DNA from 2 places in the Serratia montpellierensis genome. Region 1 is predicted to be linked to the other one. Evidence: predicted binding sites of a transcription regulator. Region 1 holds the regulator's gene; the other holds the start of a gene.
The links. Region 1 encodes Fur, which represses iron uptake genes when iron is present. Its sites were predicted from a motif close to ATAATAATGAGAACNACTATCAA; they were not measured.
Positions count from the first base shown of each region.

Region 2: the regulator Fur is predicted to act here: its motif matches at 3,321-3,343, upstream of FUU19_RS18630 (Nramp family divalent metal transporter).

Region 1 is NZ_VOSN01000005.1:741,546-747,278, reverse strand. Features, by position in the region: gene FUU19_RS08975 (beta-N-acetylhexosaminidase) at 1-2,450, shown strand, start outside; gene fur (ferric iron uptake transcriptional regulator) at 2,696-3,142, opposite strand; gene fldA (flavodoxin FldA) at 3,472-4,011, opposite strand; gene ybfE (LexA regulated protein) at 4,276-4,563, opposite strand; gene ybfF (esterase) at 4,820-5,593, opposite strand.
Region 2 is NZ_VOSN01000018.1:58,517-64,249, forward strand. Features, by position in the region: gene gltX (glutamate--tRNA ligase) at 1-326, shown strand, start outside; gene FUU19_RS18610 (formate/nitrite transporter family protein) at 394-1,179, opposite strand; tRNA gene FUU19_RS18615 (tRNA-Ala) at 1,488-1,563, shown strand; tRNA gene FUU19_RS18620 (tRNA-Ala) at 1,624-1,699, shown strand; gene FUU19_RS18625 (NupC/NupG family nucleoside CNT transporter) at 1,818-3,005, opposite strand; gene FUU19_RS18630 (Nramp family divalent metal transporter) at 3,383-4,618, shown strand; gene FUU19_RS18635 (DUF2502 domain-containing protein) at 4,660-5,070, opposite strand; gene FUU19_RS18640 (hypothetical protein) at 5,069-5,302, shown strand; gene mgrA (L-glyceraldehyde 3-phosphate reductase) at 5,294-5,733, opposite strand, start outside.

The sequences.
Region 1 (5,733 bases):
TGTTCACCCTCAGCAACGACGGCCAGGCGATCGACGGCAAAGACTGGGTCATCTATTTCCACAGCCCGCGCCAGACCCTGCGGGTAGACAACGACCAGTTCAAGATCGCTCACCTCACCGGCGATCTGTACAAGCTGGAGCCGACCGCCAAATTCAGCGGTTTCCCGGCCGGTAAGGCGGTGGAAATCCCGGTGGTCGCCGAATATTGGCAGCTGTTCAGAAACGACTTCCTGCCGCGCTGGTATGCCACGTCCGGCGACGCCAAGCCGAAAATGTTGGCGAATACCGACACCGAAAACCTGGACCAGTTTGTGGCGCCGTTCACCGGCGACCAGTGGAAGCGTACCAAGGACGACAAAAACATTCTGATGACGCCGGCTTCGCGCTTTGTCAGCAATGCCGATCTGCAGACGCTGCCTGCCGGCGCGCTGCGCGGCCAGATCGTGCCGACGCCGATGCAGGTGAAGGTTCACGCGCAGGACGTCGATCTGCGCAAAGGGGTATCGCCGGATCTGAGCACGCTGGTTAAGCCGGCGGCGGACGTCGTCAACCAGCGCTTCGCGCTGCTGGGCGTGCCGGTTCAGGCCAACGGTTACCCGATCAAAACCGACATCCAGCCGGGCAAATTTAAAGGCGCGATGGCGGTGCCGGGTGCCTATGAGCTGAACATTGGCAAGAAAGAGGCGCGGGTGATCGGCTTCGATCAGGCCGGGGTGTTCTACGGGCTGCAGTCGATCCTGTCGTTAGTGCCGAGCGACGGCAGCGGCAAGATCGCCACGCTGGACGCCAGTGACGCGCCGCGCTTCCAGTATCGCGGCATTTTCCTCGACGTGGCGCGCAACTTCCATAAGAAGGACGCGGTGCTGCGCCTGCTGGATCAGATGGCGGCCTACAAGCTCAACAAATTCCACTTCCACCTGAGCGATGACGAAGGCTGGCGCATCGAGATCCCCGGTTTGCCGGAGCTGACGGAAGTCGGCGGCCAGCGCTGCCACGATCTGAGCGAAACCACCTGCCTGCTGCCGCAGTACGGCCAGGGGCCGGACGTCTACGGCGGCTTCTTCAGCCGTCAGGACTATATCGACATCATCAAATACGCTCAGGCGCGCCAGATTGAGGTGATCCCGGAGATCGACATGCCGGCACACGCCCGCGCCGCGGTGGTCTCGATGGAAGCGCGCTATAAAAAGCTGCATGCCGCCGGGAAAGAGCAGGAGGCCAACGAATTCCGCCTGGTGGATCCGACCGATACCTCCAACACCACCTCCGTGCAGTTCTTTAACCGCCAGAGCTACCTGAACCCGTGCCTGGACTCTTCCCAGCGCTTTGTCGACAAGGTGATCGGCGAGATCGCCCAGATGCATAAAGAGGCCGGCCAGCCGATCAAGACCTGGCACTTCGGCGGCGACGAAGCGAAAAACATTCGCCTGGGCGCCGGCTATACCGACAAGGCGAAACCGGAGCCGGGCAAAGGCATCATCGATCAGAGCAACGAAGACAAGCCGTGGGCCAAGTCGCAGGTTTGCCAGACGATGATCAAAGAGGGCAAGGTGGCCGACATGGAGCACCTGCCGAGCTACTTTGGCCAAGAGGTCAGCAAGTTGGTGAAAGCGCACGGCATCGACAGAATGCAGGCCTGGCAAGACGGCCTGAAAGACGCCGAGAGCGCGAAGGCGTTCGCCACCTCGCGCGTGGGCGTCAACTTCTGGGACACGTTGTACTGGGGCGGTTTCGATAGCGTCAACGACTGGGCCAACAAAGGGTATGAAGTGGTGGTCTCCAACCCGGACTACGTCTATATGGACTTCCCTTACGAGGTTAACCCGGACGAGCGCGGTTACTACTGGGGCACCCGCTTCAGCGACGAGCGCAAGGTGTTCAGCTTCGCGCCGGACAACATGCCGCAGAACGCGGAAACCTCGGTCGACCGCGACGGCAACCACTTCAACGCCAAGAGCGACAAGCCGTGGCCGGGCGCCTACGGGCTGTCCGCTCAGCTGTGGAGCGAAACTCAGCGCACCGACCCGCAGATGGAATACATGATCTTCCCACGCGCGCTGTCGATGGCAGAACGCGCCTGGCACCGCGCCGGTTGGGAGCAGGACTATCGCGCCGGCCGCGAATACAAAGGCGGGGAAACCCACTTTGTCGATACCAAGACGCTGGAGAAAGACTGGCTGCGCTTCGCCAATATCCTGGGCCAGCGGGAACTGGCCAAGCTGGACAAGGGTGGCGTCGCTTACCGTCTGCCGGTGCCGGGCGCACGCGTAGCGGGCGGCAAGCTGGAGGCGAATATCGCGCTGCCGGGGTTGGGCATCGAGTACTCCACCGACGGCGGCAAGCAGTGGCAGCGCTATGACGCCAAGGCCAAACCGGCGATCTCCGGTGAGGTGCAGGTGCGTTCGGTCAGCCCGGACGGCAAGCGCTACAGCCGCGCCGAGAAGGTCTAAGCCCGGTGCAACGGCCTGCAGCCCTGGCGGCGGCCGTATAACGAAGGGGGAAGGCGTTCGCTCGCGCGTGTCGGCGTAGGGCGGACGTTGTAGTGAGAGTAGTACGTGGAGTAGCAGTGCCGCTGCAATTGTGATATTTCATGACATGATTTTCCCCCGGCTTGTCCGGGGATTTTTTTGTCCGTTGTACGGCGGGCATAAAAAAACCGCCTCGGTGTGAGGCGGTTTTTCAAAGCCGGTCAGGCTTACTTCTTGTCGTGCAGCGTTTCGTCTTCGCGGCAGTCACCGGTTTCACAGTGGCCGTACAGGTACAGGCTGTGGTTGGTGAGCTTGATGCCGTGCTGCTTGGCGATATCACGCTGGCGCACTTCGATGGATTCGTCGCTGAATTCGATCACTTTGCCGCAGTCCAGGCAAATCAGGTGATCGTGGTGATGCTGTTGGGTCAGCTCGAACACGGACTTGCCGCCTTCGAAATTGTGACGTGTCACAATGCCCGCATCGTCAAACTGGTTCAGTACGCGATAAACCGTTGCCAGCCCGATCTCTTCGCCCATATCAATCAGTTTTTTGTACAAATCTTCCGCACTGACGTGATGGCATTCCGGATTTTGCAGTACTTCCAGGATTTTGAGTCGCGGAAGCGTGACTTTTAAGCCGGCCTTCTTCAATGCGATGTTGTTGTCGGTCATGCGAATTCAGTCCTGTTACTATGCTAATCAAGTTGAGGCGTACTCGCCTGTGGCATCGGTCGGCACAAAGAGTTAATGCGTCTCATTATAGAACCGGTTGTACTAAATGGAAACCGCCGGTTGTTAACAAAGATATAATTGCACTATTGCATGTTTTGCATGCAACGCCTTGATGGATGGGATAAACCGATATCTCAGTCTACCGTGACGGGGTGGGAAGTTACAAATCTGTAGCTTCTATCGCAGCAATCCCTGCTGCCGATGACGGCCCTGTGGGCACACTATGCACTTTACAGGGCCTTTGTTCAACCTTTCGCCAGTGCCGGGGCTTAGCCGACGATATCGGCCAGGCTCAGCTCTTCGACGATCTGTTTGACCCAAGCGTCCACGCGCTCGTTGGTCAGCTCCGGCTGACGGTCTTCGTCGATCGCCAGACCGATGAAGTGATCGTCGTCCGCCAGGCCTTTGGAGGCCTCGAAGTGGTAGCCTTTGGTCGGCCAGTGGCCCACGATGGCCGCGCCGCGCGGTTCGATGATGTCGCGAATGGTGCCCATCGCGTCACAGAAGTATTCCGCGTAGTCTTCCTGGTCGCCGCAGCCGAACAGCGCCACCAGTTTGCCGTTGAAGTCGACTTCTTCCAGCGTCGGGAAGAAATCATCCCAGTCACACTGCGCTTCACCGTAGTACCAGGTCGGGATACCCAGCAGCAGAATATCGAACCCTTCCAGGTCTTCTTTGCTGCTTTTAGCGATGTCATGCACTTCAGAGACGTCGTCGCCAAACTGTTTCTGGAGAATTTTCTGGATCATTTTGGCAATGTTTTCGGTATTGCCAGTGTCGCTGCCAAAGAAAATGCCTACAGTAGCCATATCGCGTATAACCTTTAAATTCAAGTAATTGCATTACTCGACGCCGGCACTGCCGCCGCTGACGCCGATTAAAATGATGCCATGGCAAGAGCCTTTCGCCTCCGGGGCGGGCGCCGACAGGCGCAGTCTCTTACCGGTAAATGCGTATCATGCCAGAAAGTGGCGCCGGGGTTTTATCGCATTTATGCGATGCCGGAGAATGAAGAAAAGCGTGGTCGATCCGGCGTTGTCCTTAACGCCGCGCCGCACGTGCGGCCGAAGAGATCAATGTTCCGGCTGTTCTTCCGCCAGTTGCGCCAACAGCATCTGCTCGATGAGCTCGCTGCGGCTGATGTTGCGCTGTTCCGCCAGTTTGTTCAGGGCGTCCACCGCATCCGCGTTGATTTTCAGCTCTACGCGCCGCAATCCACGCACTTTATCGCGCCGTAACTGATTGCGCTTATTGATTCTAAGCTGTTCATCGCGGGAAAGCGGGTTGGTTTTCGGGCGCCCCGGACGGCGTTCATCTGCGAACAGATCCAGCGTCGTGCGATCCGTTTGTTCTTTTGCCATAGGTAGCGGTACTGCAAGGGAGTTTGCATCAAAAAGCGCTCGCACGCTTCCGGAGGCATCGATTAACACACTTCGGGCCAATAAACCCTAACCCAAATTCACCCCCGAACCGGCGTTCGCGAACGCGCTGGCGCGGTGGCAAAATTATAGCGCGCCATATTACCCCAGCAGATGGAGCGACGACAATGCCTAACTGCGGGCTAAACGCGCTAAGCCGTTATCTTTAGCGCGTTTTTTCGCCAGGTAAGTGCATTTTTCAGGCTTCGTCGAGGAAACGGTGAATGGCGCGCAGCACCGCTTCCGGTTTTTCGGCGTGCACCCAATGGCCGGTGCCGGCGACGACGTGCGCGCGGGCCTGCGGGAACTGGCGGGCGATATCCGCACGGTAGCTGTCCTGCACGTACGGCGACAGGCCGCCGCGAATGAACAGGGTCGGATGCGGCCAGGCCGGAACTTCCTGCCAGCCGGTGATGTCTTCGTAGCGTTCGATCAGCACCGGCAGGTTGAAGCGCCATTCGCCGTTGTGGAAGGACTTCAGCAGGAACTGGATCACGCCTTCTTCCTGCAGGTAGTCGCGCATCAGCTGGGCAGCCGCCTGGCGCTGGGTGATGCCGGCGGCGCTGACGGCCTTCAGCGCGGCGAAGATCTCGTCGTGGCGGCGGGTCTGGTAATTCACCGGCGCGACGTCGATGACGATCAGCCTGGCGACGCGCTCGGGCGCGATGGCGGTCAGCGCCATCGCCGCTTTGCCGCCCATCGAATGGCCGATGACGATCGATTTTTCCAGCTGCAGTTCGTCGAGCAGCGCCAGCAGATCCTGCGCCATGGCGGGGTAGTTCATGTCGTCGGCGCGCGGAGAGAGGCCGTGGTTGCGCAGATCGACCTTGATCACCGTGTGCTGTTTATGCAGATCGCGCGCCAGCACGCCCAGGTTGTCCAGATTGCCGAACAGCCCGTGGATCAGCAGCACCGGCAGCGCGTCTGACTCGGCGGCCAGCAGTTGATAATGTAATTTCATGGCGAAGTTCATACTGAGAGAGATTCAGATTAGGGTATCATGATTGAATCGCACGATGAATCATGCGGAATTTTCGCGGCGCGGGCTTGGCAGTGCCGGCTATAGGTATTAGTCTGCATTTGCCGTCCGGAGGCACATTGTTGTGTTCGCCC
Region 2 (5,733 bases), on a different contig from region 1:
TCTACGCAGATTTCAGCGAGTTCGACGCCGACGCCGCCAAGAAGCACCTGCGCCCGGTCGCGCGTCAGCCACTGGAAGCGGTGCGCGCCAAGCTGGCCGCCATCACCGTCTGGACGCCGGAAAATGTGCACGACGCCATTCAGGGCACGGCGGATGAGCTGGGTGTCGGCATGGGCAAAGTCGGCATGCCGCTGCGCGTCGCGGTGACCGGCGCCGGCCAGTCGCCGGGCATGGACGTGACCGTGCATGCGATCGGCCAGAAGCGTTCGCTGCAGCGTATCGACATGGCGCTGGCTTACATCGCCGAGCGCGAAGCGCAAGCCTGATTAGGCTGATACGCCATAATGAAAAAGCCCCGTGGAGCGATCCCGGGGCTTTTTTTATTGCTTGCTGTCAGGCTTGCTCGCCGGCCGGCAAACCCGGACGGTAGGCGAGGAAATACATCAACCCGACAAAGCCGGCGCCGCCCAGCGCGTTGCCGAGAAATACCGCAACGAAGTTGGGCAGGTAGTGCTCCCAGCCCATGCCGCCGGCAAAGATAGCCGCCGGAATGATGAACATATTTGCCACCACGTGCTGGAAGCCGATGGCGACAAAAGCCATGACCGGGAACCACATGCCGATCACTTTACCCGGCACATCCTTGCTGGCGAAGGCTAACCACACCGCCAGGCACACCAGCCAGTTGCAGCCGACGCCGGAAATGAAGGCGTGCAGGAAGTCCGCATCCACTTTGGCCTGTGCGATCGCCAGCGTCTTATGCAAGAACGCGCCTTCGGTCAGGCCCAGCAAATGGCCGAAGAAGTAGGCGACGGCTACGCTGCCGGCGAGGTTGGCCAGAGTGACCCAAAACCAGTTGCGCAGCACGGCGAGGGCGGGGATTTCGCGGGCAAACCAGGCCATCGGCAAGGTCATCATGTTGCCGGTCAGCAGTTCACCGCCGGCCAAAATAGTCAGGATCAAACCGATAGGAAAGACCGCGGCACCCAACAGGGCGCCGAAAGAGCCCCATTCGGCCGGCAGGGTGCCGATGACGTGAATATCTAGCAGAAAGCCGGTGGCAATAAAGGCGCCGGCGAGAAAGCCCAGAATCAACAGATTAGCGAGAGGGGCGCGGCTTTTGTTTACCCCGGCCTGAACGGCGAGGGCGGCGATTTCTTTTGGTGAATGCAAAGACATGACGGACTCGGTTTATAGTAATGAAGTTTATGGCGCGGGCAGTCTATGCCGCTCGGGAGTCCGACTCAAGCGCATTTCGCTAACATTCCGTTAATTAAAAATCAACGTGATATGCAGGGTCTTTTGCCATTTTGAGATGTAGCGCGCAAAATGGATGAACTCTGCACAAAGTGATGATTTTTTGGCGCCAAACATGCTGATTTGGCGGCTTTTTCAACGCTTGATTCAGGAATTCAATTTAGCCGTTGACAGCTTTGAGCGGGTTTCATATTATGCGCCCCGTTCACAGCACAAAGTGATTGTGGAACGGGGCTATAGCTCAGCTGGGAGAGCGCTTGCATGGCATGCAAGAGGTCGACGGTTCGATCCCGTCTAGCTCCACCAACCTTCTTCTCAGAGAGGTTGGGGAATACCGTAACGCCGGTCAATGCGTACCATTTTTGTGGGGCTATAGCTCAGCTGGGAGAGCGCTTGCATGGCATGCAAGAGGTCGACGGTTCGATCCCGTCTAGCTCCACCACCATTTAAAAAGCCGACCTCAGGGTCGGCTTTTTGCTTTGCGTCATTTCACCTTCGCCGAATGCCGGCCAACAAAAAAGGCGCCCGCAGGCGCCTTGTTATCGTACTCGGTTCGAGGCTTAGCCCAGCACCAGACCCGCGATGGAAGCGGACAGGATGCTGACCAGCGTAGAGCCGTACACCAGCTTCAGGCCAAAGCGCGACACCACGTTGCCCTGGTGTTCGTTCAGGCCCTTGATCGCACCGGCCACGATGCCGATGGAAGAGAAGTTGGCGAAGGACACCAGGAACACCGACAGGATCCCCAGGCTGCGCGGCGACAGTTCGGCAGACACTTTCTGCAGCTCCATCATTGCCACGAACTCGTTGGAAACCAGCTTGGTGGCCATGATGCTGCCGACCTGCAGGGCTTCGTGCTTAGGAATGCCCATGATCCAGGCGAACGGATAGAAGAAGTAGCCAAGGATTTCCTGGAAGCTCAGGCCGAAGATAGCGCTGAACACACCGTTGAGCGCGGCGATCAGGGCGATGAAGCCAATCAGCATCGCGGCGACGATAATCGCTACTTTGAAGCCGGCCAGGATATATTCACCCAGCATTTCGAAGAAGCTCTGGCCTTCGTGCAGGTTGCCGAGGTGCAGCTCTTCTTCTTTATTGGTGTCGTACGGGTTGACCAGCGACAGCACGATAAAGGTGCTGAACATGTTCAATACCAGCGCCGCCACCACGAACTTGGCGTCCAGCATGGTCATGTAGGCGCCGACGATGGACATGGAGACCGTAGACATCGCGGTCGCCGCCATGGTGTACATACGCTTTTCCGACATCTTGCCCAGGATATCCTTGTAGGCGATGAAGTTTTCGGATTGGCCCAGGATCAGCGAGCTGACGGCGTTGAACGACTCCAGCTTGCCCATGCCGTTCACTTTCGACAGCACGGTACCGATAATACGGATGATGAACGGCAGCACCTTGATGTACTGCAGAATACCGATCAGCGCCGAAATGAAGACGATCGGGCACAGCACCTTCAGGAAGAAGAACGCCAGGCCTTTGTCGCCCATGCCGCCGAATACGAAATCAGTCCCTTGTCCCGCAAACCCGAGCAGTTTGTCAAACAGCGCGGCAAATCCTTTTACGAAGCCCAAACCCGCTTCCGAATGCAGGAAAAAGTAGGCCAGCAGTACTTCGATAACCAGTAGTTGAATAACATAGCGAATGCGGATGCTTTTACGATCGCGGCACACCAACAGGGCCAGGATCGCCACCACCACTATCGCCAACGCAAAGTGCGCAATATGGGACATGTTTGCTCCAAATTTGAGGCAGGCTGAATTTCGGCTGTCATTTTATGTAACGCTACGTTTAAAAACGAGACTTCTATTGCAAATATGGAAAATCATAGCGGGAATTCTCCTAAAGTGTTGCGCAAAAGCATAAAAAATCAAGATGTTAAAGCAGAAATAGGAAATTCGTATTCTTGTGCTAACCTTTCTTTCAGGGGTATTGCAGCCAAAATCCCATCAGAAAAGCATGGAAATCGGCAAGCTCCGCGCTGAACCCTTCGATAAAACCATTAATGTTGGCTATTACAGAGATAAGTTTTACCGCTCTAAATGCGCTTGATAATTATTATCATTTATATAGAGTGGAGATAAACGTAATTTCAGTAAGGGTTCAACATATGCTGAACAGTCGCGTGGTTGAAACCACCTCCGGTCGCTCCGCCAGAAAAATCAAACTCTCGCTGATGGGGCCCGCCTTCATCGCCGCTATCGGCTATATCGACCCCGGCAACTTCGCCACCAACATCCAGGCCGGCGCCTCGTTCGGCTACAGTTTGCTGTGGGTCGTGGTCTGGGCCAACGTGATGGCGATGCTGATCCAACTGCTGTCTGCCAAGCTGGGCATCGCCACCGGGAAAAACCTGGCCGAGCATATTCGCGATCGTTTCCCGCGGCCGGCGGTATGGGCCTATTGGGTGCAGGCGGAGATCATCGCCATGGCGACCGATCTGGCCGAATTTATCGGCGCGGCGATCGGCTTCAAGCTGCTGCTCGGCGTGTCCCTGTTGCAGGGCGCGGTGCTGACCGGCATCGCCACCTTTTTAATTTTGATGCTGCAAAAACGCGGGCAAAAGCCGCTGGAACTGGTGATTGGTGGCCTGCTGCTGTTCGTCGCCGCCGCTTATATCGTCGAGTTGGCATTCTCCCAGCCGCAGCTCGCGCCGCTGCTGAAGGGCATGGCGCTGCCCGATCTGCCTAACGGCGATGCGGTATTTCTCGCCGCCGGGGTATTGGGCGCCACCATCATGCCGCACGTGATCTACCTGCATTCGTCGCTCACCCAAATCGGCGGCGAGCACGACAAGGCGGAGCGCTATGCCGCCACCAAAGTCGACGTTGCCGTGGCCATGACCATCGCCGGCTTCGTCAACCTGGCGATGATGGCCACCGCCGCTGCCGCGTTTCATTTCAGCGGCCACAGCGGCATTGCCGATCTCGACGTGGCTTACCTGACGCTGCAACCGCTGCTCGGGCAAGCCGCCGCCACCGTGTTTGGTCTGAGCCTGGTGGCCGCCGGCCTCTCTTCTACCGTAGTGGGCACGCTGGCGGGGCAGGTGGTGATGCAGGGGTTCGTGCATTTCCATATTCCGCTGTGGCTGCGGCGCGCGGTGACCATGCTGCCGTCGTTTATCGTCATCATGCTCGGGATGGACGCGACGCGGATTCTGGTGTTGAGCCAGGTGCTGCTCAGCTTCGGCATTGCGTTGGCGCTGGTGCCGCTGCTGGCTTTCACCGGCAATCGGGCGCTGATGGGGGAGATGGTTAACGGTCCTGTGGTACAAAACCTGGGCAAGCTGATCGTGCTGGTGGTGGTGGGATTGAACGGCTACCTGCTGATCGGCAGCGTGTTGTAGGCAAAAAAAGCGCGGGCCGGCATGGTGCCGGCCCGTCGTCGTTAATCGCGGTCGTCATCGCCGTGGCGGCGCCAGCGATCGCGATCATGATCGTGGTGGTGCTTTTTCTCTTTCTTCCAGTAATGCTTGTCGTAACGGCGGTCGCACTTGTAATAACGGCCATCGCGCGAGTAGTAGTATTTGCGCCAATAGTCGCGGTCGCGCCAGCGATAGCCGTCCCAGTAATAACCACGCGGGCTGCGGTCGCCGAGATAGCGGCCCTGATGGCCTTGCCACCAGTCGCGATCGCGCCAGTCGTAACCGTCCCAGTAACGGCCGCGATTGTCCTGATCGCCGATGCGCAACGAAACGCCCGGCATCAGATCGATGCTGAGCCCTTCGGCGTGAGCCTGCTGTGCGGCGGGCAGCACCGTCGCCGCCAAGATGGCGGCCAAGAACAGAGGTTTAAACATGACTTCTCCTTTCCGCTTGCGCGGCCTGGCCGTTAATCACTTTATGAAGCGCGTTCATCAGTTTAAAAAGCGGCCTTATCGTTATTTTTGCTGCAATATCGGCATCATAGCGCCGGCGCATAGGGTTGAATCTGAGAGCCATTCTGAAAACGGTGCGGGAGTTCAAGATTTGAGATTTTTCTGGAGTATCGCCGCTCGATTGAGCGGCGGAATTTGTAAGCGATTACAATAAGATTCTCTCGATCTGCGCGAGTTCTTCTTCACTGAAGTGACGATTGGCCAGCATGCCCACCGCGTCTTCTATCTGCGCATTCTTGCTGGCGCCGATCAGCACCGAGGTAACGCGATCGCCGCGCAGCACCCAGGCCAGCGCCATCTGCGACAGCTTCTGCCCGCGTTGCCGCGCCAGCGCATCGAGGCGGCGCACCTTGTCCAGCCGCTCGTCGGTCAGTTGCTCCGGCTGCAGGAAGCGGCTGCCGCTGGCGGCGCGGGAATCTTGCGGCACGCCGTGCAGGTAGCGGTCGGTCAGCAGGCCGCCCGCCAGCGGCGAGAAGGCGATCGACCCCACGCCATGCTCCGCCAATGTATCCAGCAATCCCGCCTCCGGCGTGCGTTCCAACATCGAATACTTGGGCTGGTGGATCACGCACGGCGTACCGAGCC